Regions from separate parts of the Streptomyces sp. NPDC058637 genome, predicted to be linked through region 4. Evidence: riboswitches for the same ligand, from Rfam matches in the RefSeq annotation. Region 4 holds a riboswitch; each other region holds the start of a gene.
What was found. A riboswitch is a leader RNA that binds a small molecule or an ion and turns the genes downstream of it on or off. The one in region 4 is predicted to bind cobalamin.
Positions count from the first base shown of each region.

Region 1: another riboswitch for cobalamin. It lies ahead of ACFWVP_RS04120 (ABC transporter substrate-binding protein); the one in region 4 lies ahead of ACFWVP_RS15060 (ribonucleoside-diphosphate reductase subunit alpha).
Region 2: another riboswitch for cobalamin. It lies ahead of ACFWVP_RS00530 (prenyltransferase/squalene oxidase repeat-containing protein); the one in region 4 lies ahead of ACFWVP_RS15060 (ribonucleoside-diphosphate reductase subunit alpha).
Region 3: another riboswitch for cobalamin. It lies ahead of ACFWVP_RS02470 (CbtB-domain containing protein); the one in region 4 lies ahead of ACFWVP_RS15060 (ribonucleoside-diphosphate reductase subunit alpha).

Region 1 is NZ_JBHXRD010000003.1:83,753-91,137, forward strand. It holds gene ACFWVP_RS04110 (ABC transporter ATP-binding protein) at 57-857, opposite strand; gene ACFWVP_RS04115 (FecCD family ABC transporter permease) at 854-1,861, opposite strand; gene ACFWVP_RS04120 (ABC transporter substrate-binding protein) at 1,933-2,979, opposite strand; cobalamin riboswitch at 3,037-3,224, opposite strand; gene ACFWVP_RS04125 (acyl-CoA dehydrogenase) at 3,510-5,366, opposite strand; gene ACFWVP_RS04130 (type B 50S ribosomal protein L31) at 5,628-5,906, opposite strand; gene ACFWVP_RS04135 (ABC transporter substrate-binding protein) at 6,076-6,957, opposite strand; gene ACFWVP_RS04140 (GNAT family N-acetyltransferase) at 7,013-7,385, opposite strand, start outside.
Region 2 is NZ_JBHXRD010000001.1:114,424-121,808, forward strand. It holds gene ACFWVP_RS00510 (helix-turn-helix domain-containing protein) at 1-1,027, opposite strand, end outside; gene ACFWVP_RS00515 (3-hydroxybutyrate dehydrogenase) at 1,063-1,857, opposite strand; partial or broken gene ACFWVP_RS00520 (esterase) at 2,095-2,262, shown strand; gene ACFWVP_RS00525 (hypothetical protein) at 2,244-2,708, opposite strand; cobalamin riboswitch at 2,916-3,039, shown strand; gene ACFWVP_RS00530 (prenyltransferase/squalene oxidase repeat-containing protein) at 3,146-4,399, shown strand; gene ACFWVP_RS00535 (SCO2322 family protein) at 4,396-5,079, shown strand; gene ACFWVP_RS00540 (energy-coupling factor transporter transmembrane component T) at 5,076-6,227, shown strand; gene ACFWVP_RS00545 (ABC transporter ATP-binding protein) at 6,224-7,385, shown strand, end outside.
Region 3 is NZ_JBHXRD010000002.1:73,017-80,401, forward strand. It holds gene ACFWVP_RS02445 (family 16 glycoside hydrolase) at 1-432, shown strand, start outside; gene ACFWVP_RS02450 (subtilase-type protease inhibitor) at 569-1,012, opposite strand; gene ACFWVP_RS02455 (metallophosphoesterase family protein) at 1,611-2,627, shown strand; gene ACFWVP_RS02460 (4'-phosphopantetheinyl transferase) at 2,624-3,334, shown strand; gene ACFWVP_RS02465 (histidine phosphatase family protein) at 3,428-4,027, opposite strand; cobalamin riboswitch at 4,137-4,266, shown strand; gene ACFWVP_RS02470 (CbtB-domain containing protein) at 4,303-4,518, shown strand; gene ACFWVP_RS02475 (CbtA family protein) at 4,545-5,330, shown strand; gene ACFWVP_RS02480 (tetratricopeptide repeat protein) at 5,517-5,873, opposite strand; gene ACFWVP_RS02485 (pirin family protein) at 5,994-6,959, shown strand; partial or broken gene ACFWVP_RS02490 (transposase family protein) at 7,285-7,385, shown strand, end outside.
Region 4 is NZ_JBHXRD010000012.1:168,295-175,679, forward strand. It holds partial or broken gene ACFWVP_RS15045 (helix-turn-helix domain-containing protein) at 1-564, opposite strand, end outside; gene ACFWVP_RS15050 (hypothetical protein) at 597-809, shown strand; gene ACFWVP_RS15055 (ribonucleotide-diphosphate reductase subunit beta) at 806-1,819, opposite strand; gene ACFWVP_RS15060 (ribonucleoside-diphosphate reductase subunit alpha) at 1,819-4,215, opposite strand; cobalamin riboswitch at 4,351-4,509, opposite strand; gene ACFWVP_RS15065 (GNAT family N-acetyltransferase) at 4,528-5,028, opposite strand; gene mctP (monocarboxylate uptake permease MctP) at 5,151-6,785, opposite strand; gene ACFWVP_RS15075 (DUF3311 domain-containing protein) at 6,782-7,036, opposite strand; gene ACFWVP_RS15080 (GntR family transcriptional regulator) at 7,205-7,385, opposite strand, start outside.

The DNA.
Region 1 (7,385 bases), on a different contig from region 4:
TCGCGTCCGGGCTCGGACCCGGCCGGCCCGACGCGCCCGTTCGGGTGCCGCCGGACTCACCCGGTACCGCGGGCGCGGCCGGCCGCGCCCGGCAGGAAGCGCACCGAGGGCCTGCCGTCCGGCCCGTCCGGCGTCACGACGGCCCGTACCCGGTAGACCTCGGCGATGAGTTCCTCGGTGATCACCTCCGAGGGTGTTCCCGCGGCCACCGCACGGCCTTCCCTCATGACGGTGACCCGGTCGCAGAACATGGCGGCCAGATTGAGGTCGTGCAGCGCGATCACCGCGGTGACGGGCAGCTCGGCGACCAGGGACAGCAGCTCCAGCTGGTGCTGGATGTCCAGGTGGTTGGTCGGCTCGTCCAGCAGGAGTTCGCGCGGCTGCTGCGCGAGGGCGCGGGCGATCTGGACGCGCTGGCGCTCACCCCCGGACAGGGTGTGCCAGGACTGCCCGGCACGGTCGGCCAGTCCGGTGCGCGCCAGTGCCTCGCGCACGGCGGCCTCGTCCTCGGGACCGGGTGCGGACCAGGCGCGCCGGTGCGGGATGCGGCCGAGACGTATGACGTCCAGCACGCTCAGCTCGACCTGGGTGACGGAGTGCTGGTCGACCACGGCCACACGCCGGGCGACCGTGCGGCGGCCGGTGTCCGCGAGTGTCCGGCCGTCGAGGGTGACGACGCCCGCGCCCGGGGTGAGGACCCCTGCCATCACCCGCAGCAGGGTGGACTTGCCCGAGCCGTTCGGGCCCAGGAGCCCGACCGTGGCGCCGGGCGGCGGGGCGATGCTCACCCCGTCGAGGACGATCCGTCCGCCCGCTTCCCGGGTCACCCGCTCGGCCCGCAGACCGGTGTCCGTCATGTGCTCCTCCGGGTGCGGTACAGGACCAGGACGAAGGCGGGCACGCCGATCAGGGCCGTGAACACACCGACCGGCACCTCCTGCGGGTCCAGGACGGTCCGGGCCAGGGTGTCGACCCAGACCAGGAACACCGCCCCGGCGAGCGCGGTGACGGGCAGCAGCCGCCGGTGTCCCGAGCCGGTCAGCGCGCGGGCGGCGTGCGGCAGGACGAGACCGACGAAACCGATGGCTCCGGCCGAGCTGACGAGCGCCGCGGTGAGCAGCGCGGTCGTGCAGAGCAGCACGATCCGGGTGCGGGCGACATGAATGCCCAGGGCCGCCGCCGCGTCCTGTCCGAACGCGAACGCGTCGAGGGTACGGGCGTGTCCCAGGCAGATCAGCAGCGTCACGACGAGCACCGCGGAGCACATCCACACATCGGTCCAGCCGACCCCGCTCAGGGAGCCCAGCAGCCAGAACAGCACGCCCCGGGTCTGTTCGGCGTCGGCGGCCGTCATCACGACGAAGGAGGTGAGCGCGGAGAACAGCTGCATGGCGGCGACGCCGGACAGCACGACCCGGTCGGTCGATCCGCCGAGGGTGTGGCTGAGCAGGAGCACGAGGGCGAACGAGCACAGGGCACCGACGAAGGCCCCGGTGGAGATCGACACCGCTCCGCCGCCGACCCCGAGGACGACGACGACGACCGCTCCGGTGGACGCCCCGGAGGACACGCCGAGGACGAACGGGTCGGCGAGCGGGTTGCGCAGCAGCGACTGCATCACCGTTCCGCACACGGCGAGCCCCGCCCCGCACACCGCGGCGAGCAGGGTGCGGGGCATGCGCAGGTTCCAGATGATGCCGTCCCGGATGGGTGTGAGCCGGGTGTCGCCGAGGCCGAGGTGGGAGGCCACCGCCGACCCCACGTCGGGGACGGAGATGCGGGCGGGCCCGATCGTGACGGCGACCGCGACGGACAGGAGCAGCAGGGCGACGCCGCCGCTCCAGAGCAGTCCGTCGCGCAGGACGCGGACGGGCGCCCTGTCCGGAAGCCCGCCCGGGTCCTGTTCGGTGACGGTCGCTCCCTGGGTGACCGTCACCCGGCGAGCCCGAAGGAGCGCAGCCCGGCGGCGACCGCCTCCACGCCCTCGACGGTGCGGATCGTCGGGTTCATCGCCTGACCGCTGAGGAGGACGTAACGCTTGTTGCGGACCGCGTCCATGTTCTTCGTGGCGGGGTTGGTCTCCAGGAACTCGATCTTCTTCTCGGCGCTCTCGGCGGTCTGCGACCTGCGCGTCAGGTCGCCGATGACGAGGACGTCGGGGTTCCGGTCGGCGACGGTCTCCCAGTTGATCTGGGGCCATTCCTCGCGGGTGTCGTCGAAGACGTTCCTCGCGCCCAGTTCCGCGGTGATGATCCCGGGCGCTCCGCAGCAGCCGGCCAGGTAGGGGGCCTCGGAGTTGGCGAACCAGTAGAGCAGGGTGGTGCCGGAGGCGTCGATGCCCGCGGTGGCCGTCCCGATCCGCTTCCGGAGACCGGCGACGAGCGCGTCGCCCCGCTCCTGTACGCCGAACACCTTGGCCAGGTCGTGGACTTCGCCGTAGACGCTGTCCATGGTGAGCGGCTTCGTACGGGAGCCGTCGCTGCTGCCGGTGTTGTCCTTGGCCGTGCAGTCGGTCGGCGAGAGGTAGGTCGGCACACCGAGCTTCTCGAACTGCTCGCGGGGCGCGACACCGCCCTTGCCGAGTGTCGATTCGAACGAGGCGCTGACGAAGTCGGGTTCCTTGTCGAGGACCTTCTCCGACGAGGGGTTGTTCTCCGCGATGCGGGGTACCGCGGCGTCGGCCTCCTCCAGACCCTTCATCACCGGGTCGGTCCAGGTCGCGGTGCCCACGAGCCGGTCGGCGAGGCCCAGGGAGAACAGGATCTCGGTCGATCCCTGGTTCAGGGAGACCGCGCGGCTCGGTGCGGCCTCGACCGTCACCGTGCGACCGCAGTTCCGCAGCGTCACCGGATATCCGGCGCCGCCGTCCTCCGCGGCCTCTCCGGACGGGCTCGTGTTCCCGCCTCCGCAGGCACCTGTCAGGACAAGTCCCGCGGCGAGCAGGGCGGTTCGGCGTACGGCTCTGGGTATGGACGGCACGGAATCCCTCTGCGTCTCTGGGCTCTTGCGCGAAGCCCGTACGGAATACCGCTCCCGGTACGGAAGCGGGGTGCCAGCAGGTTTTCGGACTCGGGTTCGTCCGGACGGGACGCCTTCCCGGGGCACCCGAGGGTGTCCCAGTGGCTGTGGCCCCGCCCGTCCCCCTCACCGCTGCGCGTCAGCTCCGGATTCTCACCGGATTCCCTGACTCCACGTGGAGTGCGACTGGCGTCTGCAAGCTATCACGCAGCGATCGGGCGGCCCGCACGCGCCGGGAAGGGGTGCGCGGGCGTCCGCCGCACACCCCCGCGCACCTCCCGCGTGGACCGGCCGCCCGTCGTGCCGTCAGCGTGTGCGACGAACCGATTCGCCGCCACCGGCCTGGGGTTTCGTACGCCGGGCGAGCAGGGAGATGGTGCCCCAGTACGCCGGCAGAACGGCCCGCAAGCCGAGGATCTCCACGGCCTCGCGCACGCTCCGGCGGCCCGGGACCATGGTGCCGGGGCGTCCGTGAACCGCTCGTGCGGCGCTCACACCGTGCCCGCCGACGCGAGCGCCGCCCCGGCCTGCCAGGGCCCGTCGGGGTCGTCGTACGCGTCGGCGTAGTCGGGTCCCGCGATCGGCCAGTCCGCGAGCAGTTCGGCGGGCAGCGCGAAGGATTCGGCCAGTTCGGGGGCGTGCGCGGCGACGGCCGCGATCAGCTCCTCGGTGGCGTCGGGCAACTGGTCGACCTGATCGGCGCTCAGGAGACCCGCGGCCAGCAGGTCGCCGCTGTTGCGGGCCACCCATTCGAGGGCGAACAGCCGCTCCAGCTCCGTCAGCCGCTCCCGCGCGGCCCCTCCGGGCAGCGCGGCGCGGGCCTGCGCGAAGGCTTCGGCGGCCTGCCGGTATGCGTGGGCCTCGACTCCGCGCAGGGCGGGCCCGGAGCCCGCGTTCCACCGTGCGAGCCTGTCGTCGTGGGTCGCCGAGAGCACCCGCTCCCTGGCCCGGCCGAACCAGATCTCCTCGACGGCCGCGAGGAGCCTGCCGAGGAAGTACGGATCGGTCAGCTCACCGGGGGTGCGGTCGAGCGGCGTGTCCCACCGGTCGGGGCCGGCCGGGAAGAGGAGGTCCGCGGCCGCCTTGCTGTACAGGGCGACGTTGTCGCCCTCCGCGGTGATGGCGCCCTCCACGCCGGTGACGAGCTCGGCCATGCCGTTGTTCTCCAGCAGCGCCTGCGCACCGCAGCGTTCACGGCACTGGACGATGACGGCGCGTGCCTGCCAGGTGATCCAGGCCTTGGCGACGGCCACGAGCCGCTCCGCCGCCGCCCGGTCCTCCTCGGTGCAGACCTCCCACCGGTCCAGCGCCCGGCGGTGCAGAAGACTCATGGCGAACACCGTCGCCATGGCCGAGGCGAGCGGCCCGTGGTGGGTCCGGTGGGCGTTGACGGGGACGGTGCGGGTGCCCCGGGCGCCGGAGATCATCCGGTGCCCGCCGTAGCGGACGGCGACGGCGAGCGTGGCCCTGGCCGAGCCCGCGGCGCAGGCGCTCATGGAGATCCGGCCGGGAACGACCCGGCCGATGGAGGTCAGGAAGCGTCGCCGGCGATCGTCCCGCGTGCTGCTGAAGTCCCCCTGCCCGCCGCTTCCCTCCCGCGCTCCCAGCAACGCGGCCCGCTCCACGAACAGCTGGTCGAACGCGGTCAGGCAGTGGTCCACGGGGCTGCCCATCCTGGCGGGCAGGCGCCGTACGCGTACCCCGGGCAGAGCCCGTACGTCGTCGGTGAGCGGCACGAGGAAGAGGCGGATCCCGTGGTCCTCGCCGTCGGCCATCAGACGGGCGGCGACCAGTCCGGACTTCGGCCCGCCCGTCGGGCTGGTGTTGGGCATGAACTTCTGCGCACCCGCGTTCGGGGTGTGCAGCACGAAGCCGTCACGGGCGGGGTCGTACGTGGCGGTGGTCTCCATGGACGCCGCGTCGTTGCCGTGCGCCACCTCCGTGCAGAGGAAGGTGCCGACGCGGCGCATCGCCAGGTGGTCCGACAGATCGCGGCTGCCGACGGCGTCGTGGTCGAGGAGGCTGCCGAGGAAGAGGTTGTAGTGGATGCCCGCCACGGTGGTGAGCGTGGGGTCGACCGGGCCCAGCCATTCGTGCAGGGCGGCGAGTGCGCGCGGGTCGGCGGCGAGGCGTGCTCCGCTGTCGAGGGAGCGGTTGAGGACGCGCAGCCTTTCGTAGGCGAGGCCCAGGCGCTCCTCGGGGGTCCCGCCCGCGGGGCGGCGGAACGGTTCTGTACTGATCAGCCGCTGCCAGAAGCCGTGCTCGCGGCGGTAGCCGGCGCCCAGGAGGACGCCGGTCAGCAGTTCGACGGTGGACGGTGGGGCGGTGGCGGTAAGGGTCACGGTCATGCAGATCTAAACGACCGGGGCGGGGGCGAGGACACTCACCACCCGGGTACAGGTGTGCTGGTCAGACCTGTTCGATCTCGGGTCACGGTACGCGGGGCACGGAGCCGTGCGCGGGCCCGGCCGTGACGGGTGTCCGGCCGGGCGCGGCACCGGGTCCGGGAGCACCGCGCACGCCCGGTTCTCGGCCCGGGGTCGCCGGGGGCGCGGCATGGGGCCCCTATCCGCGCAGGGGCGTGCGTCACGGGGGGGGGGCAAGGGGGCTCAGGAGCCTCCCTCGCCCCCTTCGTCCTTGCCCGCCTCGTCCCCGTACCTGCGCTCCCATTTGGCGACCTGTCCCTCGGTGTCGACCACACGTGCCTTGCCCGTGAAGAACGGGTGGCTCTCCGCCGAGATCTCCACGTCGATGACGGGGTAGCTGTTGCCGTCGTCCCACTCGATGGTCTCTTCGCCGGACGCGGTGGACCGGGTCAGAAAGGCGTAGCCGGCCGAACGGTCGCGGAAGACCACGGGGTGGTACGACGGGTGCTTGTCCTGCTGCATTCCTGCTCCTGCCCTTGGGGGTACGGGGGATCGCGTGTCCCCGCGTCCGGGCCAGCCTCGCGAACCACGGGGGCGGGCGCGATCCGGCACGCCCGTACGGAGCAGCCGCCGGCCGGTCCGCCGAGCGGAAAGCCGGCCGTGCCACGCCGGTCCGGGCGGTCCGTCCGCGTCAGCCGGCCGTCGCCGCCCCCACCGCGTCAGCCACGAGTCCGAGGAAGCGCGCCTGGGCCTGTGGGCTGCACACGGGCTCCGGGTTCCACGGCACGGTCAGGGCTTCCCCCGCGACCGCCGACCAGGCGGGGGCGTCGATCTCGTCGAGCGGCGTCGCGTGGGACCGGATGTCCGTGAGGACGATGTGCGGCCGGAGCTCCGCCGCCTCCGTCCAGCCGGTGGTGGACCAGTTGACCCCCGTGCCCTCGGCCGGGGACACCAGGGTGACCCCGAGCTCGGCCAGCACCCGCAGTTCGGGCCACATCCGGGGGCGGGCGACATGTGCCTGGTCCGGCCCCGCCGGTGACAGCGCCACCACCCGGGGGCCTTCGGGCGCGGCGCCCGCCACGTCGCGCAGCCGTTCCCGCGCGGCCCGGAGGTCCTCTGCCGCGGCGGGTGCCGGCGCGCCGCCGAGCGAGCGGGCCAGCTCCGCGAACCGCTCGGCCACCCGGTCCAGGGTGCGGGCCTGGCCCACGTCGATCACGACGACCGGGACCCGCTCCTCCAGGTGCTTGGCGGTGTCCGGGTCCAGCCCGTAGATCTGGCCGTGTCCGTAGCTGACGGCCACGACCAGGTCCGGGCCGCCGCGTAACAGGGTTTCCAGGTCCAGGCCGTCACCCGCGCCCCGGTAGTCCACGGCGTCCAGGGCGAGCGTGCCGGTCTTCGCGGGGTCTGGCTCCGGGCCGTCGTGACCGGAGCCGAAGATCCCCTGCGGGTGTATCCCGTGGTCCCACAGCGTCGCCCCCGCCTGGACGTACGCGAGAACCCTCGACGGGCGCGGGTCCACCGCGGTCAGCCGCCCGCGGTCGTCCGTGAACCTCCATGCGCTCTGGTCCCTCACCTCTCACTCACCCCTCCGCACCCGCGCCTCGGCCCTCTCCCGAGGTCGCATCCCACTACCTGCCCACCCCGTGGCCGCCACACCCCTCCGTGGGGCGTCCCAGGAAGGTGAGCGGCCCCGGGTCGGGCACCTCGATCTCGTGGAAACCGAGCCGGTCGTAGAACGCCCTGGCCGGGGTGTTCGCCGTCAGCATGGACAGGTGGACGGCCGGGACCCCGCGGGTGTGGAGCGCGCCCAGGAAGGTCCCCATCAGTTCCCGTCCGTACCCCTTGCGCTGCCAGGGCGGCAGCAGGTCGATGTGCAGGTGCGCCGGATGCCCGTCCAGCTGGGGCAGGATCATGCGCTCGGCGTCGTACAGGAGGGCGGTCATGTGCTCGGCGTGCGTGCGCGGCGGCCCGGCGGGCGCGGGGAAGCGCTCCGTCACCCGA
Region 2 (7,385 bases), on a different contig from region 4:
ACTCGTCGGCGGTCTCGGCGAGCCAGCCGGCGTCCACGCTGTCGGCGGCGAATCCGGAGCCGTCCGGCCGTACGGCGGCCAGCAGGCGCCCTCCCGGGTCATGGACGGTCAGGGGGCTGTCGAGCAGCCCGGCGACGGACACGGCGACATCCTGCACATCACCGCCGCGCAGTACCAGGTCGGTGAGCCGGTCGTGGGCCTCCTCGGCCCGCTGCATGGCGGCCGAGTGGGCACGTACGGCGGCGTTGGCCTCGGCCAGTTCGGCGTTCGCCCCGGCCAGTTCCGCGAGGGCCGACCGGGTGTCGTCCAGGGCCCGGGCGGTGTCGATCGCGATCGCGGCGTGCGCGGCGAGGGAACAGAGCAGGGCGACTTCGTCGGGGCTGAAGACGCGCGGGGCGCGGTCGGCCGCGAAGAGGACGCCGATGACCTTTCCCGTACCGCCGCGGCTGGAGCCGAGGAGGAGGGGGACGCCGAGGATCGCGACGAGCCCCTCGTCCAGTACACCGGCGTTGATGTTGCGGGTGTGGCGGAAGCGGTCGTCGGTGCGGTAGTCGGGGGTCGCGTACGGGCTCGCGGTCTGTGCCACCAGTCCGCCGAGCCCTTCGCCCAGTTCGAGGCGCAGCCGCTGGAAGAGCACGGAGACCGACCCGTCGGTGACCCGCATGTAGGTGTCCCCGGCCTCCTCGTCGGGGAGCGTGAGGTAGGCGGTGTCGGTGCCGAGCAGCATCCTGGCCCGGCGCACGATGGCCTTCAGGACGTCGTCCAGGTCCCGGGAGGCCGCCAGGTCGCCCGCGGTGTCGAAGAGGGCGGTGAGCTGCAGCTCGCGGCGCCGGTGCTGGCGCAGGGCGCCCCTGATCCGCAGGGCGGTGGCGGCCGCCCGCTCCACCTCGGCCAGGTCGGCGGCGGGCACCCCGGCGGCCCTGGCCTCCGAGGTGACGGCGCCGAGCGCCTCGGCGGGGGCGTCGTCGGCCAGCAGGTCGAGGAGGCGCGCCAGGAGAGGAGCGGCGGCGGGGGACGGTTCAGACATGGGCGGCCATCGTTCTTCGGGGAGCGGGCGGAGGGTCAGTTGGCGGTCCAGCCGCCGTCCATCGCGAGGGAGGTTCCGGTGATGTGTCCCGTGCCGGGACCGCACAGCCACAGGACGGCCCCGGCCACGTCACCGGGTTCGATCAGCCGCTTGACGGCGCTGCGCTCCAGCATCACCCGGCCGACCACGTCCTGTTCCGAGATGCCGTGGCTGCGGGCCTGGTCGGCGATCTGGTTCTCGACCAGAGGGGTGCGGACGTAGCCGGGGCTGACGCAGTTGCTCGTCACCCCGTGCTCCGCCGCTTCGAGTGCGACCACCTTGCTGAGTCCCTCCAGTGCGTGCTTGGCCGAGACGTAGGCCGACTTGTAGGGGCTTGCGCGCAGCCCGTGCACGGACGAGATGTTGACGACACGCCCCCAGCCGCGTTCGTACATGCCGGGGAGCGTCCGGCGCAAGATGCGGAACGGCGCTTCCACCATCACCCGGTGGATCAGTGTGAAGCGCTCGGGCGGGAAGTCGTGCACCGGTGCCACATGCTGCAGCCCGGCGTTGTTGACCACGATGTCCGCGTCCGCGGGCAGCGCGTCCACCGCCTCGGCCACGGAGAGATCGGCCACCCAGGCCGTTCCGCCGATCCGCTCGGCCAGGTCCTTCGCCGCCTCCGCGGCCTTGTCCACCACGTGGACATGGGCGCCCGCGGCGGCGAGCACCTGGGCACAGGCCAGTCCGATGCCGCTCGCCGCACCGGTGACCAGGGCGGTGCGTCCGGCCAGGAACCGGTCTGCGGGCGGTGTGGGGGGTGCGTGGTCCGGGGTCCGGGAAGTCTGCATGGGCGTCACCGTAAGGACGTCACCGCCCGCATCACACGGGGTCGGTGCACACACCCTCGGGCGGGGCCATGGTGGCGGCGTACATGGTGCGGGGCGGGCGGCGGGCGGGCGGTCCCCGCCGTTCTCCGCGGCCCGCGGCGGGCGCAAGAGGGGCGCCGCACCCAACGGGAATCGGCGGATGTCCGTCCGCCACACGGGCGGGGCGCTCCCCGGCCCATAGTTTCCGGCCGGTAGGTCGCGCACGTGGCGGCGGGACGGGCCCGCACCCCGGGCGGGTACGTCCACGCGAACGGCTCCGGGCAGCACATGGGCCTGTACAACGTGTTCGTCACGCACACGCTCAGAAAGTCACCGACGGGCCACTTCGTGATCGCCCACTCCGGCTGTCAGGCCGGGTCCTCGTAGTCGCCCCTGATCTCCTCGGGCAGTTCGCAGCCGTCCTCGACCGCGGTGAGCGACACGATCTGCTCCGTGCCGAAGCCGGCCATCGCGTAGTGCCGGGCGTACACCTTCCAGCCCCGCTTGGCGAGGGTGCGGAAGGTGACGTCCTGCTCCGCGTGGCTGGAGACGATCTCCCAGTCCTGCTGGCGCAGCTGCCGCACGGCCGCCTCGAAGGCGTCGGCCGCCCCCGCGGCCGGTGCGTCGCCCATCCAGGGCGCGATGCACTCCTGCCAGTCGCCCGCGGGCAGACCGGCCGTGGAGGTGTCACCGGCGGGAAGTCCCGCGGTCCCGGCGACGGCGGCTATCTCGCCGGTCACCGTCTCCTTGGTGAACGGCACGGTGGGCACGGGCGACGGTTTCGGCGCGGCCCCCTCCTCGCCGACGAGACCGCAGCCCGCGGTCACCGTCATGAATGCACTCACCGCGGCGGCCACGGCCGCCGTTCCTCTTGTACGCACTGGTGCTTCCCGCCCCGGTCGATCCTGTCCACGGGCGCCCGCCCGTTGACCCCCGCCGGAGTTTCGCACGGGCTTTGACCTGCTGGGAAGCCCTTTCCCCGGGATCGCGGCCGGTCCCGTGGGCCGTGCGCCCGGGGAGGGCGCGGAGCGCCCCGGTAGAGTGAGCGGGTCGTCATCATGCCCGTACGGGGGGAAGCCGGTGCGAATCCGGCGCTGGCCCGCAGCCGTCATCCGTCCCCAGGGACGGTCAGCCGGAATGCCCCGTGTGTGAGCGTGACCGGCTCGTGCCACCGGAACCCCGGTGGCCGGCACCGTCGAGGTATACGGGGCCGGAGCCCGGTGCATCCGTGTGCCCGAGCCCGGTCCTCGCAGGAGAGGCCCATCCCGCCATGACCGTACGCCGCCGCGCGGCAGCGCTCGCGATCACCGCCGTGCTCTGTGCCGCCGCCGCCCCCGCGGCGGTCGCCGCCCCGAGCCCGTCCCCCTCTCCGTCGGCGGCGCTGCCGCCGGGTCTGTACGGGACGAAGGACCCCACGTACGACGGCGTGTGGCGCCAGTCGGTGGCCTTCCTGGCGCAGAAGATCGAGCTCGTCACGCCCGCCACGCAGTCGGTGGACTGGCTCGTCGGCCAGCAGTGCGCCGACGGGGCCTTCACCTCGTACCGCGACGCCTCCGTGCCCTGTGACGACAAGACGGTGGCGGACACCAACGCGACCGCGGCGGCGGTCCAGGCCATGGTCGAGCTGGCCGTGCACCGCGAGGTCGTGGACAAGGGCGTCACCTGGCTGAAGTCCGTCCAGAACGAGGACGGCGGCTGGGGCTACAACCCGGGCAGCCCGAGCGACGCCAACTCCACCGCCGTCGTGATCGGGGCACTGGCCCGGGCGGGCGTACCGCTGGCCGCGGTCACGAAGGCGGGCGGCGGCACGCCGTACACGGCGCTGCGGTCGTTCGCCCTGCCGTGCGGGGGGAAGGACGGCGGGGCGTTCGCCTACCAGCCGGACAAGAACGGCAAGCTCACGGCCAACGCGGACGCCACGGCGGCGGCGGTGCTCGGCGCGATGGGCAAGGGCATGGCGGCCGGCACCTCCAACGCGGCGAAGGCGCCCTCCTGCGCCGAGGGCACGGACCTGACCCCGGAGCAGTCCGCGCAGAACGGCGCCTTCCACCTCGCGGGCGCCCTGGCCGGCTCCGGTCATCTGGAGCTGCCGCCGATGCCGGGCGCCGAGGACACCGAGCCGCAGCCGGACTTCGGCAACACCGCCGACGCCGTCGTCGCGCTGGCGGCGTCGGGTCACAAGGACAAGGCGGCCGGAGCGGTCACCTACCTGGAGAAGAACGCGCGGGACTGGGCGAAGGAGGGCGGCCCCGCCGCCACCGCGCAACTGGTACTCGCCGCGCACGCGACCGGGACCGACGCCCGTGACTTCGGGGGCGTCGACCTCGTCGAGCAGCTCAACGCGACGGGCCCGGCGCCCGCCGCGACCGCCGTGCCCTCGCCGACCGCGACCGCGCAGGAGCCGAAGGACACCAGCAGCGACGACGGCGGGCTCGGCGTCTGGTGGCTGGTCGGCATCGGCCTCGCCTTCGGCGCGGGCATCGGGTTCCTGCTCAGCGGACGCCGGAAGAACCAGCAGCTGTGAGGCGCCCGCCGGGCACCGCGGCACTGCTTCTCCTCGTCGGCGCCCTGCTGGTCGTGGCGGCCGCGGGGAGCGCGCGGGCGGCGGGCTACCGCTACTGGTCGTTCTGGGAGGGCGACGGCGGGAAGAACTGGACGTACGCCACGCAGGGCCCGTCCCTGGTGCGGCCCGACGACGGCGCCGTGCAGGGCTTCCGCTTCTCGGTGAGCGAGGACTCCTCGGACTCGGCGCAGCCGCGCCGCGCCCCGGACTTCGGGGCGATCTGCGCGGGCACCCCGGCGAAGGACGGCCTCAAGCGGATCGCGCTGGTCATCGACGCGGGCACGGCGGCGGACGCCCCGCAGGGCGGGACACCGCCCGCGCCGCGCACCGCGTGTGCGCGGGTGGCGCCGGACGCGAGCACCGCGGAGGCGCTCGCCTCGGTGGCGAAGCCGCTGCGGTACGACAGTGCGGCGATGCTCTGCGCGATCTCGGGCTATCCCGCGTCGGGCTGCGGTGAGCAGGTCGGCGGGGACTCCGGTGCCGCCAAGTCCGGCGGCCCGTCCCCGGCGACCGCCGCGGACGCCGGGGATACCGCCGACGGCCCGGATGGCGGCGGTCCGTCGGCCGGTGTGCTCGCCGGGGTCGGTGCGGTGCTCCTGCTGGGTGTCGCCGCGGTGCTGCAGGCCCGTCGCCGCCGATGACCCGCGAAGCCGGCGCGGCCCGGCCGCGTCATGCCCTGCGCGCTCCCGAGGCGACCCGCGGCAACGCGCTGCCGGCCGGGGCCTGGTGGCTGTGGGCGCTCGGTCTGGCCACGGCCGCGTCCCGTACGGCCAATCCGCTGCTGCTCGGGCTGCTGGTGGGCGTGGCGGGCTATGTGGTGGCGGCGCGCCGTACGGACGCGCCGTGGGCCCGTTCGTACGGGGCGTTCATCAGGCTGGGGCTGTTCGTCGTCGGTGTGCGGCTGGTGTTCTCCGTGTTCCTCGGCTCGCCGGTGCCGGGTACGCACACGCTGTTCACGCTCCCCGAACTGCCGTTGCCCGACTGGGCGCAGGGCGTCAGGATCGGCGGCCGGGTCACGGCCGAGCAGGTCGTGTTCGCCCTGTACGACGGGGCGAAGCTGGCGACGCTGCTGATCTGTATCGGTGCGGCGAACTCGCTCGCCAACCCCGCGCGGCTGCTGAAGTCACTGCCGGGAGCGCTGTACGAGGTGGGGGTGGCCGTCGTCGTCGCGATGACGTTCGCACCGAATCTGGTGGCCGACGTGGTGCGGCTGCGGACCGCCCGCAGGCTGCGCGGCCGGCCGACCGGCGGGGTCGGGGCGGTGCTCCAGATCGGTCTGCCGGTGCTGGAGGGCGCCCTGGAGCGTTCGGTGGCGGTGGCGGCGTCGATGGACGCGCGGGGGTACGGGCGCACGGCCCGGGTCCCGGTCTCCGTCCGCCGCACCACGAACGCGCTGACGCTCGGCGGGCTGCTGGGCGTGTGCGCGGGAACGTACGCGCTGCTGTCCGCGCAGGGCGCGGTGTACGGGCTGCCGCTGCTGCTGGCCGGACTGGCCGCAGCCCTGGCGGGTCTCGGACTGGGCGGCCGGCGCACGGTCCGCACCCGCTACCGGCCCGACCGGTGGGGCGCGCGCGCCTGGCTGGTCGCGGGCTCGGGTGCCGCCGTGGCCGGGGCGATGTTCTGGGCGGCCGCCGCCGACCCGGCGGCGCTGTACCCCGGTGTCGTACCGCTGACCGCTCCCGTACTGCCGCTGTGGCCCGCCGCCGCGGTGCTGATCGGGCTGCTGCCCGCCGCCGTGGCGCCCGTCCCGCCGTCGGCTTCCCCCAAGAACCCCCAGGAGCAGGCGTGATCCGGTTCGAACAGGTTTCGGTGCGGTACGAGGGAGCGGACCGTCCCACGCTCTCGGGGGTCGATCTCACGGTCCCCGAGGGTGAGCTGGTGCTGCTCGTCGGACCGTCCGGGGTCGGCAAGTCGACTCTGCTGGGTGCCGTCTCCGGTCTCGTACCGCACTTCACCGGCGGTGTGCTGACCGGCAGGGTCACGGTCGACGGCCGGGACACCCGTACCCACAAGCCCCGCGAACTCGCCGATCTGGTGGGCACGGTGGGCCAGGACCCGCTCGCGCACTTCGTCACCGACACCGTCGAGGACGAGCTGGCGTACGGCATGGAGTCGCTGGGCCTGGCCCCCGACGTGATGCGGCGGCGGGTCGAGGAGACGCTGGACCTGCTGGGCCTGGCGGAGCTGCGCGACCGGCCGATCGCCACGCTGTCCGGCGGCCAGCGGCAGCGGGTCGCGATCGGGTCGGTCCTCACCCCGCACCCGAAGGTCCTGGTCCTGGACGAGCCGACGTCCGCCCTGGACCCGGCCGCCGCCGAGGACGTCCTGGCGGTGCTCCAGCGGCTGGTGCACGACCTGGGCACGACCGTGCTGATGGCCGAACACCGGCTGGAGCGCGTGGTGCAGTACGCCGACCAGGTCGTCCTGCTGCCGTCGCCGGGCGCCGCCCCGGTGACGGGCGCGCCCGCGGACGTCATGGCCGTCTCGCCCGTACGCCCGCCGGTCGTCGACCTGGGCCGGCTCGCCGGGTGGGAGCCGCTGCCGCTGTCGGTGCGCGACGCGCGGAAGCGGGCGGTGGGCCTGCGCGAACGGCTGGTGTCCGTGCCGCTCCCGGCGCCCGAGGGGTCGTCCCGGCCGGCCGCCCCGACCCCCCTCCCCGCTCCCGCCGCCGTGCCCCCCGGATTCCTCGACCGGCTGCTCGGCCGCCGTCCGCGCCCGGCGCCCGAGCCCGAACCGGGCGACGGCATCACCCGGATCGAGGGCCTCGGGGTGCGGCGCGGGCGCGTCGAGGCGCTGCGCCGGGTGACGCTGTCCGTCGCGCCCGGGGAGATCGTGGCCCTGATGGGCCGCAACGGCGCGGGCAAGTCGACCCTGCTGACCACGCTCGTCGGGATGATCGAACCCACCACGGGCTCGGTCCTCGTCGGCGGTCTGCACCCGTCCCGTA
Region 3 (7,385 bases), on a different contig from region 4:
CGCCTGGAGTTCCGGGTGCCGCTCCTGCCGGACGACGTGACCGGGCAGGACCGCGGCAACAGCGGCGTCTATCTCCAGGACCGCTACGAACTCCAGATCCTCGATTCGTACGGGGACACCACCCCCGACACGAACGAGGCCGGGGCGATCTACCAGAAGAAGGCGCCGGACATCAACGCGGCCACGGCTCCCGAGACGTGGCAGACGTACGACGTCACGTTCCGTGCGGCGCGGTTCGACGACAGCGGCACCAAGACCGCCGACGCGCGCGTGACGGTGGTGTGGAACGGCCAGAAGGTCCACGACGACATCGCGATCGACGGACCGACCGGTGCGGGTCTGCCGGAGGGCCCGTCGGCCGGAGCGATCCGTCTCCAGGACCACGGGAACAAGGTGCGGTTCCGGAACATCCGGATCGAACCGCTGAGCTGACGCCCCTGCGGTTCCGGAACATCCGGATCGGACGGCTGAGTCGAGTCCCGGTTCCGCCGGGGCACGGGGCACGGGGCACCTGCGAACCGTAGGTGCCCCACGCTGTTCTCCGTGTGCGGGGTACAGATGGACTCGGTCAGAAGGCGAAGACCGGTCCCTCGCCCAGACCTGCCCGCATCTCGCACGCGTTGGCGAAGGCGGTCGACCAGGAGACGCTACGGCCCTGCCAGACGCCGGTCGCGCCGATGACGACGGGATCCCACTGCCGCGTGCAGTTTCCCTGCGGGCGTGGCGTGGTCAACCGGGTGAACTCCCCTTCGACCGCACGCAGTTCCGTACACGCGGCGGTGGGCGCGGGGTGTGTGCCGCTCGGGCGGGGCGCGCAGCTCAGGGTGACAGCCCGTTCGACGGTGACCGCGTCGGCGTCGCCACTGCCGACGGACAGCACGAGGGCCGAAGGCGCGTAGAGGCCGGCCGGCTGAGCGGGGCGGGCCTGTGCGACGCCCATGGTCGCCGTGCCGGACATGACGAGTACGGACACCGCGGTGGCTACGCCGATTCTGCCGAGGTCGTGACGCATGCGTGCGACTCCTTTGCATGGTGTGGTGATTGCGGTGGGGAGTCTGGTGCTTGCAAGGAGTGATCGCACATCGATCGGTACTTTCCGGCCCGATCCGTGGGGAACAGGACTACCGAATGGCCGTTCGGCCAGCTCGGAGGCGGTGTGCACCCCTCGCGTCAGACGTCCAGCATGTGGACGAATTTCAGTGGTACAACCGCGAACTACGCTCTGACCTGCATGGATGGCGATGCGCTTCGCGGGTGAGAATACGGGCTTCGGCCGGAAAACAGCGCCTGGGGGCCACCGCCCCCTCGCCCGGTACCACGTCACCTGCCCCCCACGGCTGGCGCCGTCACCGCCGCCGGACCGTGCCAGAGACCAGCTGGCCCACCAGCACACCGGCGTAGCCGCGCGCATCGCCCCCTCCGTCGCACGCGCCCCGCGAACGGAGCGCGGATCGTCTCTCCTCGTCGCGGTGGGGGACGCCGGCCGAGGCCGCTGAGTTCCACCGGCGCCCTGGTCCTCGGGATCCGCCGGACTTCCGGACACGTACGGCCGCGCGAGTCGCTGCACGATGGTCACCCCAACAGGACCGGCAAGAAGGTAAATTCGAACAATGAGTTCACCCAGCGGCCCCGTCCCGCACCCGCCGAAGGGGCAGGGCCGGCTCCTCGCAGTGAGCGATCTCCACGTGGGGATCGCCGACAACCGCCCCATCGCCGACCAGCTGCGCCCTTCGTCCGACGAGGACTGGCTCATCGTCGCGGGTGATGTGGCGGAACAGGCCGAAGAGGTCGAGCGGGCCCTTGAGACGCTGGCCGGGCGGTTCGCCCACGTGATCTGGACGCCGGGCAACCACGAGCTGTGGACCGTGGACAGGGATCCGGTGAAACTGCGCGGCCGGGCACGGTACGACCACCTCGTCCGGGTGTGCGCGGAGCTGGGTGTGACGAGCCCCGAGGACCCGTACCCGCGGTGGCGGGGAGCGGACGGGCCTGTGGCCGTGGCCCCGGTGTTCCTGCTGTACGACTACACGTTCAGAGTCCCGGGGACGGCCACCAAGGAGGAGTCCCTGGCGCGGGCGCACGAGGCGGGGGTCGTCTGCACCGATGAATACCTGCTGCACCCGGACCCGTACCCGACCCGCGACGACTGGTGCCGGGCGCGGGTCGCGCTGACCGAGGAGCGGCTGGCCGCGCACGACCCGGAGGTCCCGCTCGTGATCGCGGGCCACTGGCCGCTGGTGCGCGAACCCACGTCGGTCATGTGGTACCCGGAATTCGCCCAGTGGTGCGGCACGGAACTCACCGCCGACTGGCACCGCCGCTTCAATGTCGCGGCCGTCGTCTACGGGCACCTGCACATCCCCCGTACGACCTGGTACGACGGTGTGCGGTTCGAGGAGGTCTCGATCGGCTACCCGCGGGAGTGGCGCAAGCGCGGGCACCCGCGCGGGCTGCTGCGGCAGATCCTCCCGTACGAGGGGGAGGGTGCCCCGGCGGGCCCGGATCCTTCGGGGACGTCCGGCGTCGCGCGCTCCGCATCCGGTTCACCCGGTTCACCTGGGATGCCCGGGTCTCCGACTTCCCCGACTTCCCCGGCTTCCCCGGGGGACGCGGGCGCCGCGTCGTGATCGAACGGCTGCTTCCCGCGTACGTGGCATGCGCGGACACGTACGAGACGGAGGCTCCGGCCGGAACCCTCTATCCGGAGGAGGCGCTGCTGGTCGCCACGAGCGTGGACCGGCGCAGGCACGAGTTCGCGGCCGTACGCGCCTGTGCGAGACGGGCCATGGCGACCCTCGGGCTGCCGCCGCAGCCGGTGCTGCGCGGTCACCGCGGCGTACCGCTGTGGCCTGCGGGGATCGTGGGCAGCATGACGCACTGCGACGGTTACCGTGCCGCGGTGCTGGCCCGGGCGCCCGACGTCCGTGCGCTCGGCATCGACGCCGAGCCGAACGAGCCGCTGCCGCCCGACGTGTGGGAGGCGGTGTCGCTGCCCTCGGAGCGGCGGCGGATCTACCCGGAGGTGCTGCCAGGGGGCTCCCCGGGAGTTCTGCCGGGTCGTACACCCGGGACGGGTAGCGCGATGCCGCACTGGGACCGGCTGCTCTTCAGCGCAAAGGAAAGCGTGTTCAAGACGTGGTTCCCGATCACCCGGATCGAACTCGACTTCGACGAGGCCGACATCACGTTCCACCGGAGCTCCGAGACCGCCACCGAAGGCACGTTCACCGCGGAGCTGCTGCGCCGGGCGCCGGGGATGCCGGTGTCGTACGAGGGGAAGTGGCTGGTCGACAACGGCATCGCGGTCACGGCGATCGCGCTTCCCCACGGCTGAAGCCACCACGATCGGTCGCGCTCCCTGATGGCTGAGGTCACCGCGGTCGCCCGGTCCCTCCGGACGTTGCTCGGCACCATGGGTTTCGGGCCGCTATCGGCCCAGCGGCCGTCCGCACCGCAGGTTCCAGCGGCCGGACCGTCCGCTGAGCTCGGTCAGGGTCAGCGGGGCGACATCGAGCCGCCAGAAGGTCTCCATCGGCAGCCCCAGAGCGTGGACCATCGCGGCGCGCACGACCGCCGGTTCGACGACCGCGAGCCGTCGGCCCGAGCCCCACGCCGGGGAATCCAGCAGCGTGCCCACCCGGGACGTCAGATCCAGCAGCGACTCGCCACCGTGCGGAGCGGCCGACGGGTCGGTCAGCCAGGCCGTCACCGCGTCCGGCTCGGCGGCGCTCACCTCGGAGAGCCGCCGACCGCGCCAGCGCCCCATGTCCCAGTCGCGGAGGGCGGATTCGGGCCGGGCGGCCGCGGCAGGCCCGGCTGTCCCGGTGAGCCCGAGCGCCTCGGCGGTCTGTCGGCAGGGGACGGACGGGCCGTGCGCCCGGTGGTCGGAGACAGGTACCGCACCGGCGGCAGCGGCGGCCGTGGCGCTGCGTGCACCGGCCTCGTCCAAGGGCGCGTCGGCCTCGAAGCGGGCGCCCCGCAGCGCGGAGCTCATGGCCGGTGAGATCAACATCACCCGTACCGTCATCCTCTGTCTCCCCTTCCTGAACAGGAGCCTCCTGCGAGAGCGCCCTATGGGAACACGGCCCGTCCTGCGGGCCGTTGTCGGGGCCGTCGCACCATGGCGGTGGCCGAACCGCAGGCGGTATGGTCGCGGCACCCATGACGAGGGTGCAACGGAAGTCCGGTGAGAATCCGGCACGGTCGCGCCACTGTGTACCCGCATCGCTGCGGGGAGTCAGACCCGGCACCTTCGTCTCAGGCACCACGACAGGGACGCGTGTTCCCACAGGAGGTTCTGCCATGGCACATTCTGCCGCCCCCACGACCGTCGCACCGGTCATCACCCCCATCTCGCTGAAGGCCATCGCACCCTGGGCCGTCTTCTTCGGCATCCTCATGCTCGTCCTGCTGTACTTCGTCGGAGCCGAGCAGGGAGCCACCGCGGTCATCTCAGGCGAGGCCGTGCACGAGTGGGTCCACGACGGCCGTCACCTCCTCGGCTTCCCCTGCCACTGAGACTTCGGGAACCAGAGGGACGTCTCATGAACTCCGTATCGGTCAGAGCTCTGCTCATCCGCGGCATGCTGGCCGGCCTCCTGGCCGGCGCGCTCGCCCTTGCCGTGGCCTACTTCCTCGGTGAGTCGCGGGTGGACGCCGCCATCGCGCTGGAAGAGGCACAGGCGCACTCGCACGCCCACGAGCACGGCGAGGAACTGGTCACGCGCACGATGCAGGCCACCGGCGGTCTCGCCACCGGCGTCCTGGTCTTCGGCGTGGCCGTCGGCGGCATTGCCGCACTCGTCTTCTGCTACGCCCTGGGCCGCATCGGCTCCTTCGGCCCGCGGGCCACGGCAGCATTCATCGCAGGGGGTGCCCTGCTGACGGTGTACGTCGTGCCCTTCCTGAAGTACCCGGCCAACCCCCCGGCCGTGGGGAACCCGGACACCATCGGGCAACGCACCGGGCTGTTCTTCCTGATGGTCGCGCTCAGCGTGCTGCTCGCGGTGGCCGCCGTCATCACGGGCAGGCGGCTCGCACCGCGGTGGGGCAACTGGAACGCCACGATCACCGCGGCCGGAACATACGTCTTTCTCATCGGGCTCGCGTACGCCTTCCTGCCCTCGTTCAACGAAGTCGGCGCGGACTTCCCCGCCAGTCTGCTGTGGGAGTTCCGGCTGGCGACACTCGCGGTCCAGACGACCCTCTGGGTCAGCTTCGGTCTCGTGTTCGGCCACCTCACGGAGCGGCTGCTGGTGCCGCGTCCGAGTACGGGTGGTGAGGTGGCGGCCGACCGTGTCGCTGCCCGCTCGGCGGGTGCCGTGAGCTGACACGCACACCTGCCGACCTCACGATCGAGCCCGCCGGGGAGACATCCGGCGGGCTCCGTCGTTGTGTGGGCGGGTTCGGCACTCCGCAGGACGAGGAAGCCCCGACCACCGCGGCCCCGTTGGTCCCGGGCAGGAGGGCCCGGTCCCGGCCTCTCCGCCCGGGTCCAGACCCTCCGCCCCGTTCCGCTACCGCACCGCGTCCGGTCCGAAGTCGCCCGTCAGGGCGGCGGCCATCCGCAGGTGCGGGGCCGCCTCCGCGGCCCGGCCCTGGCGTTCGAGGGTGCGCCCGAGCATCAGCCGCGCGTAGTCCTCGACGGGGTCGAGCGCCAGCACCTCACGCAGTTCCGCCTCGGCCTTCGTCAGCCGCGCCGAGTGGTAGTAGGCGCGCGCCAGCAGCAGGCGCGGGGCGACCTGCTCCGGCACCTCCTCGACCAGCCCGCCGAGGATGCGTGCCGCAGCCACGTACTCCTTCGCCTCGAAGAACAGCCGCGCCCGGTCCCAGCGGTCGGCGGGCGTACCGAATTCGTAGTAGGTGTCGTCCACTTCTCCTCCTCGGCCGAAAAGCTTGCAGATGCGTCAACACAGTAGAGTAGTTCAACATTCCACTAAAATTTCGGCGTGGGGACCGGTGCTCCGTGTCCGCCCGGGAATAGGTTGAGCACCATGAGCAATCTCGATCGCCAGGCCACACCCTCCGTCTGCGGAGGGCGGGGTTTCGTTGTCGCCGAACCGGTACGTGAACTCCTCACCCCGCGCCGGGTGCAGCTCGGCGAGTCCACGGAGGTCCGCAGGCTGCTGCCCAATCTCGGGCGCCGGATGGTCGGAGCCTGGGCTTTCGTGGATCACTACGGCCCCGACGACATCGCGGAGGAGCCCGGGATGCAGGTGCCCCCACACCCGCACATGGGTCTGCAGACGGTCAGCTGGCTGCACGACGGTGAGGTGCTGCACCGTGACAGCCTGGGCAGCCTCCGGACGATCCGCCCCCGTGAGCTGGGCCTCATGACATCCGGCAGGGCCATCAGTCACTCCGAGGAGAGCCCGAAACCCCACGCCCGGTTTCTGCACGGCGCCCAGCTCTGGGTGGCCCTGCCGGACGCCCACAGGAACGTCGAACCCCACTTCCAGCACCACACCGACCTGCCGACCGTCTCGGCACCGGGCCTCACCGCCACGGTGATCCTCGGCGAACTCGACGGGGCCACGTCACCCGGTTCGGCCTACACCCCGATCGTCGGAGCCGACCTGGCCCTCACGCGCGGTGCCGAGGCCCGGCTGCCCCTCGACCCCGACTTCGAGTACGCCGTGCTCTCGATGTCCGGCGAGGCGGAGGTCGACGGTGTCCCGGTGCTGCCGGGCTCGATGCTCTACCTCGGCTGCGGTCGCACGGAGCTCCCGTTGCGCGCCGCATCCGATGCGGGGCTGATGCTGCTCGGCGGTGAGCCGTTCGAGGAGGAGATCGTCATGTGGTGGAACTTCATCGGGCGGTCCCATGAGGAGATCGAGGCGGCCAGGCTGGACTGGATGGAGGGCCCCCGGTTCGGTGAAGTGAAGGGCTACGACGGCGACCGGCTCTCTGCTCCCGCCCTGCCGCCGGTGGCGCTGAAACCTCGGGGAAGGGTGCGCTGAGCTGCGCCGATGTGGCCCGCGCCAAGCGCGCCCCTTGTCGCGGCAACTCGGCTCCATGCTCATGAGCGGAATCGGTCGAGCGCCTCTCCGGAAGCTTCCGCCGCACGTGCCCGGGATTCCGAGGTGTGGTCGTGCGCGAGCAGCTTCGGTAGACCCGATGCTGACCCGATGCCGACTTTGCTGACGGGGTGTCAGGCGAATTCGCGTCATGGTCTGGCTGGTCTGCTGTCTGTGATGAGCGGACTGGGTACCTGGGGCTGGAGCTTTTCCTGACTCGTGGCAGTTGAGCGAACGAGGGGTACTCGCACATGGCCCACAACGGGCCGGGGCCGGCCCCTGGGTGACCACGCCCATCAGACGGCTTCCCGGCCAGGACCTCACCACAACCCAACAGACAATCAACCGAGCCCTGTCAGCGGCACGAGC
Region 4 (7,385 bases):
CGTGTGGCAGCGGGTGCGGGGCAGCGGGCGCCTGATGTACTGCGCCTGGCCGCCGTCCCGGTGCGGCGGCACGACCATGCGCCGGGCGACGACGTTCGCGACGGCGGTGCCGTGTGCCTGGCGGACCAGGTGCAGGCAGGCGTCGATCCCCGCCGCCGTGCCCGCCGAGGTGATGACCGGCCCCTCGTCCAGGTAGAGCACGTCGGGCTCCACGACGGCCTTCGGGAAGCGCCGGGCCAGCTCGCCCGCGTGCCGCCAGTGGGTGGTGCAGCGGCGGCCGTCCAGGAGTCCGGCACCGAGGACGTACGCGCCGGAGCAGACGCTCAGCACCCGCGTGCCACGGCCCGGCGCGGCGCCTCCAGGGCCTCCTCGGGGTAGTCCCGGTCCATGAAGTGGCTCCCGGCCGGGACGGCGACGGGTCCGCCTCCTCCAGCCGGTCGAGCCCGTGGGGCGTGCTGATGGAGAACCCGGCGTGGGTCTTCAGGACCGGGCCTCGGCGGAGACGACGGCGAAGTCGTGTACCGGCAGACCGTCGTCGGACCGGTCGAGCCCGAACACCTCGCACGGCGTCCGCCCCCGCGGACGACGGTGGAGCCATGAACACATTCCTGAGCAACCTGGTCATAGCGGCGCTTCTCACCCTGGTCCTGCTGCCCTCGCTCCTCGGCCACGCACGGGAGCGCCGGATCGACCGCCAGTTGCGCGAGGCGGAGCGGAACGGGCTCCCGCGGCCCCCGGAAACGGCAGGCGCCGCGCAGCCCGTCGTGGCCACGCGGCGCCCGTTCGCCGGAAGTCGGGCGAGGGTCTAGAAGTCGTCGTCGAAGCCGACGGAGCCCTCGACCGCCACCTGGTAGGCGGACGGCCGGCGCTCGAAGAAGTTCGTCAGCTCCTGGACCCCCTGCAGCTCCATGAACGAGAAGGGGTTCTCGGATCCGTAGAGCGGCGGGAAGCCGAGCCGGGTGAGCCGCTGGTCGGCGACGCACTCCAGGTACTGGCGCATCGACTCGGTGTTCATGCCGGGCAGGCCCTCGCCGCACAGGTCACGGCCGAACTGCAGCTCCGCCTCGACGGCCTCCTTCAGCATGTCGGTGACCTGCTGCTGGAGGGCGTCGTCGAAGAGCTCGGGCTCCTCCTTGCGGACGGTGTCCACGACCTCGAAGGCGAAGTTCATGTGCATCGTCTCGTCACGGAACACCCAGTTGGTACCCGTGGCCAGACCGTGCAGCAGACCGCGCGAGCGGAACCAGTAGACGTACGCGAACGCGCCGTAGAAGAACAGCCCCTCGATGCACGCCGCGAAGCAGATCAGGTTCAGCAGGAAGCGGCGGCGGTCGGCCTTCGTCTCCAGCCGGTCGATCTTCTCGACGGAGTCCATCCACCGGAAGCAGAACTGCGCCTTCTCGCGGATCGAGGGAATCTCCTCCACCGCGTCGAAGGCCGCCGCACGGTCATCCGGGTCGGGGAGATACGTGTCGAGCAGCGTCAGATAGAACTGGACGTGCACGGCCTCCTCGAACAGCTGGCGCGACAGGTACAGCCGCGCCTCCGGGGAGTTGATGTGCTTGTAGAGCGTCAGCACCAGGTTGTTGGAGACGATCGAGTCACCCGTGGCGAAGAAGGCCACGAGCCGGCCGATCATGTGCTGCTCGCCGGGGGAGAGCTTGGCGAGATCGGCGACGTCGGAGTGGAGGTCGACCTCCTCCACCGTCCAGGTGTTCTTGATCGCGTCCCGGTAGCGCTCGTAGAAGTCCGGGTAGCGCATGGGGCGCAGGGTCAGCTCGAAGCCCGGGTCGAGCAGGTTCTTGGTGGTGGAGCTCATTACTGGCAGGCCTCGCAGGACTCGGGGTTTTCGAGCGAGCAGGCGAGGGCGTCCGCGTCGGGCGCCGAAGCCTGCTGTACGGGAACGGGTGCGGCGGCCGCCGTCGTCCCGGACGCCGCGCGGGCGATCCGGGTCGCCGGCCGCGAGCGCAGGTAGTACGTCGTCTTCAGCCCCTGCTTCCAGGCGTACGCGTACATCGAGGAGAGCTTGCCGATCGTCGGCGTCTCCAGGAACAGGTTCAGCGACTGGCTCTGGTCGAGGAAGGGCGTACGGGCCGCCGCCATGTCGATCAGACCGCGCTGGGGGATCTCCCACGCCGTGCGGTACAGCGCCCGCACGTCCTCGGGGATCCAGGCGAAGCCCTGCACGGAGCCGCTGGCCTCGCGGAGCGCCTCACGGGTCCGCGCGTCCCACACGCCGAGCCCCTTGAGCTCGTCCACCAGGTACGCGTTGACCTGGAGGAACTCACCGCTGAGGGTCTCGCGCTTGAAGAGGTTGGAGACCTGCGGCTCGATGCACTCGTACACACCGGCGATCGAGGCGATCGTCGCGGTCGGGGCGATGGCGAGCAGCAGGGAGTTGCGCATCCCCGTCCTCGCGACGCGGGCGCGCAGCGCGTCCCAGCGCTCCGGCCAGTTGACCTCGGTGTCGTAGTGGTCGGGGTGCAGCACGCCGCGGGCGGCGCGGGTCTCGGACCAGGCGGGCAACGGGCCGGACTTCTCCGCGAGGTCGCAGGAGGCCTCGTACGCGGCGAGCATGATCCGCTCGGAGATCCTCGTGGACAGTGCGCGGGCCTCCGGCGAGTCGAAGGGCAGCCGCAGCTGGAAGAAGACGTCCTGCAGACCCATCGCGCCCAGGCCCACCGGGCGCCAGCGGGCGTTGGACCGGCCGGCCTGCTCGGTCGGGTAGAAGTTGATGTCGACCACGCGGTCCAGGAAGGTCACGGCGGTACGGACGGTGGCGTCCAGCCGCTCCCAGTCCATCTCCCCGCCGGCGACGAACGCGCCGAGGTTGACGGAACCGAGGTTGCAGACGGCCGTCTCGCCGTCGTCGGTGACTTCCAGGATCTCGGTGCACAGGTTCGAGGAGTGCACGACGCGGCCCGGCTCGGCGGTCTGGTTCGCGGTCCGGTTGGAGGCGTCCTTGAACGTCATCCAGCCCTGGCCGGTCTGGGCGAGGGTCCGCATCATCCGGCCGTACAGCTCACGGGCCTGCATGGTCTTGCGGGCCAGGCCCTTGGCCTCGGCCGCCCGGTAGGCGATGTCGAAGTCGTCGCCCCACAGGTCGACCAGTTCCGGCACGTCGGCCGGGGAGAACAGCGACCAGGTGCCGTCCGTGTCCACGCGGCGCATGAACTCGTCCGGGATCCAGTGCGCCAGGTTGAGGTTGTGCGTACGCCGCTGGTCCTCACCGGTGTTGTCGCGCAGCTCCAGGAACTCCTCGATGTCCGCGTGCCAGGTCTCCAGGTAGACGGCGGCGGCGCCCTTGCGGCGGCCACCCTGGTTGACCGCGGCGACCGAGGCGTCGAGCGTCTTCAGGAACGGCACGATGCCGTTGGAGTGCCCGTTGGTGCCCCGGATCAGCGAACCGCGTGCGCGGATACGGGAGTACGAGAGGCCGATGCCGCCCGCGTGCTTGGAGAGGCGCGCCACCTGGTGGTAACGGTCGTAGATCGAGTCGAGCTCGTCCAGCGGGGAGTCCAGCAGATAGCAGGAGGACATCTGCGGGTGCCGGGTGCCGGAGTTGAAGAGCGTGGGGGAGGAGGGGAGGTAGTCGAGACGGCTCATCAGGCCGTACAGCGCCGCCACTTCGTCCAGGGCGTGCGCGGAGGTGTCCTCGGCGAGTCCGGCGGCGACCCGCAGCATGAAGTGCTGCGGGGTCTCGATGACCTGGCGGGTGAGCGGGTGGCGCAGCAGGTAGCGGCTGTACAGCGTCCGCAGGCCGAAGTAGCCGAAGCGGTCGTCGGCACGGTCGGCGAGGGCCCGCTCGGCCAGCGCGTCGAGGGACGCCGCGTGCAGCGTGACGAACTCGGCCGTGCGGTCGGCGATCAGGCCCTCGCGGTGACCGGTGGCGACCGAGGCGGAGAAGGACACCGCGCCCTGGCCGGCCGCCTCGTCCGCGATCGAGCGGGTGAGGAGCCGGGCGGCGAGCCGTGAGTAGGCGGGGTCCTCGGAGATCAGCCCCGCGGCGGCCTCGGTGGCCAGCGAGCGCAGTTCGGCCTCGTCGGAGCGCGCGTTGCGGCCTCGCAGCGCGGCGGCGGCGACCCGCCCGGGGTCGGTGTCGGGCAGATCGACGGTGAGGTCGGTCAGGGTCCGCAGCAGTGCGGTCCCGGGCCCGTCGGGCGTGGACTCGGCTGAATCGACCGCTGAAACCGGATCGGCTGGCGCGATGGTCACTGGGGCTATCCCTCGCTCGGCTCGGGGCCGGCGGGAGCGGTGATGCCGGGCAGGGCGGTGCCCGGGTGGGGGCAGCACGGCGCACGGCGTCCACCGGCCCTCCGCGAGGCCCGGACGTATGGCATCCGGCTCGGTCGAGCCGGACACGCTGTCGGCAGGTCCTCGGACTTCCGGGTGCGCAGAAGCACACCGGTCACACCGTTGCGGGACAGTTCCGGATTCGCACCGGATTCCCCTGCGGCGACAGCGAGCATGAGCATACATGTGGGGGCCGCCGATTGCGGCAGCCCCCATATGTAGTGTCGCGACGGGTCAGAAGGCCAGGCGGAACGTCAGGAGGGTGAAGCCCGGGACAGGGCTCCAGTCCCGCTCCGGGGTCCGTACGAAGCCGAGGCGGCGGTAGATCCGGTGGGCGGCCTCCATGGACGACTGGGTCGACAGGACGACCCCGGACAGCCCTTCGGTGGCGCGCGCCCGGTCGACGCAGGCCCGTACGAGCGCCTCGCCCGCACCGCGCCCACGCGCCTTCGCGGCGACGGCCAGCATCCGGAACTCCGCTTCGTCCCGGCCCGCGATGTCCGCCCAGGGGCTGCCGGGCGCGACGTAGGTGACCCCGCCCAGCAGCTCGCCGTCGGCGTCCACCGCGGCCAGCACCAGAGCCTCCGCGGCCCGCCGCCCGACGGCACGCAGCTGTTCCAGGTAGGGGTCGTCGGCGCCGAGGTCCAGCAGTCCGTCGCCGAGATACGCCTGGGCGGTCATCTCGCCCAAGGCCTCGTGCTCCTCGGTGCGGACCCGTCTGATCGAGACATCCATGACCGTCAGTCTGCCCCGGGCGGCGAGCCCGGCGCACACTCTTTCCGGGGCGGGGTGCCCCGCTCACGGTTCCGTCCCGGCGGGGCGGACCCCACCGGGACGGAACACATCACTCCGAGGGGTCAGTGACCGCCCGGGGCGCCCACCGTGGCCGGCGGGAGCTTCTTCTGGACGCCGGGATCGCCCACGTCCGCCGTGTAGTCGGACGGGGACGTCTCGTCGATGCCCGCCGGGGCCTTCAGCGCGTTGAGGACGAAGGTCAGCACGATCACCACGACGACGTTCAGCACGAACGCGGTGAGACCGATGTAGCCGATCTCCCCGATGCCGGGGATCTCCTTCGAGGAGCCGCCGAAGTGCTTCTGGGTGGGGCTCGCGACACCGTACGCGGCCACCGTGCCGTACAGCATGCCGACCGCCCAGCCCGCGATCAGGGCCCAGCGGTGGAACCACCGGGTGAACAGGCCGCCGACCAGGGCCGGCATCGTCTGGAGGATCCAGATCCCGCCGAGGAGCTGGAAGTTGATCGCCACCGTCTTGTCCATGGTCAGGACGAAGGCGAGCGCCCCGACCTTGACCAGGAGGGAGACCGTCTTGGAGACCTTGGTCTCCTGTGCGGGGGTGGCGTCGGGTTTGATGAAGTCCTTGTAGATGTTGCGGGTGAAGAGGTTCGCCGCCGCGATCGACATAATCGCCGCGGGCACCAGAGCGCCGATTCCGATGGCGGCGAATGCCACACCGGCGAACCAGTCGGGGAACATGTTCTCGAACAGCTGCGGAATGGCCAACTGCCCGTTGTCCACCTTCACCCCGGCGGCGATCGCCATGAATCCGAGCAGCGCCAGCAGACCCAGCATCAGTGAATACAGCGGCAGGATCGTGGTGTTGCGCCGGATCACCTCACGGCTGCGGCTGGAGAGCGTCGCCGTGATCGAGTGCGGATACATGAAGAGCGCCAGCGCCGATCCCAGTGCCAGCGTGGCATATCCCCAGTGGCCCATGTCGCCGGGTACGAGAGCCCCGCGCGGCTTGCCCGTCGCCTCGTTCGTCTGTGCGAAGGCCTCGCCCGCCTTGGCGAAGATGTCGTCGAATCCGCCGAGTTTGATCGGGATGTAGATGATCGCCACGGCGATGACCAGATAGATCAGGCCGTCCTTGACGAACGCGATCAGCGCGGGTGCGCGCAGCCCCGACGAATACGTGTACGCGGCGAGTACGGCGAACGCGATCAGCAGCGGCAGGTCCCTGATGAACCAGTGCGTGGTCTCGCCGCCGCCGACGCCCATGACGTCCAGTACGGCCTGGATGCCGACGAGCTGGAGCGCGATGTACGGCATCGTGGCCAGGATGCCCGTGAGGGCGACCGCCAGCGAGAGCCCCTTCGAGCCGAAGCGGCCGCGGACGAAGTCCGAGGTGGTGACGTACCCGTGCTTGTGCGATACGGACCAGAGCCGGGGCAGGAAGGTGAAGATCAGCGGGTAGACGAGGATCGTGTACGGGACGGCGAAGAAGCCGGCCGCGCCCGCCGCGTAGATCGCCGCGGGGACCGCGACGAAGGTGTACGCCGTGTAGAGGTCCCCGCCCAGCAGGAACCAGGTCACCCAGGTGCCGAACGACCGCCCGCCCAGCCCCCATTCGTCGAGGCTGGCCTCGTTCTCGGCCTTGCGCCAGCGCGCGGCCATGAATCCGATGACCGTGACGGCCAGGAAGAAGAAGATGAATACGGCGAGTGCCACGCCGTTCACGCCGTCCTTCATGCTGACGCACCCCCCTTGCGGGCGCGCTGGTCACGCTGCCACAGCTTGTACGCGATCATGGTGAGTACGGTCGAAATGACCACCCAGAGCATTTGGTACCAGTAGAAGAACGGGATGCCGATAAAGGTCGGTTCAACCTTTGCGTACGAGCTCACCCAGAGCATCGCCACGAACGGTGCGATCAGACAGAGCGCGATGACCACCCTCGCCGGTGTCACTGTCGGTGGTTTCGCTTCGGTATCTTCTGACATGTGGCGACTCCGTCCCCTCGCTGATCACCTGTTGTAATGCGCAGGAAATCTAGGCGAGAGTTCCGGGCAGCGTCACCCCCCGTCCGCATTGCGGTCGTGCAACGGTCCGGCGTCGCCCGAAATGACTGATCCCCCTGCAAATGCAAGGGGATCGGTCGAAAATGACGGTCAGTCGGTCGGCCGTTTCAGGCGGGCCACGAACTTGTACCGGTCGCCCCGGTACACCGAGCGCACCCATTCCACCGGCTCGCCGTGTCCGTCGATCGAGTGCCGGGACAGCATGAGCATCGGCAGGCCCACGTCCGTACCGAGCAGTCCCGCCTCGCGCGGGGTGGCCAGCGAGGTCTCG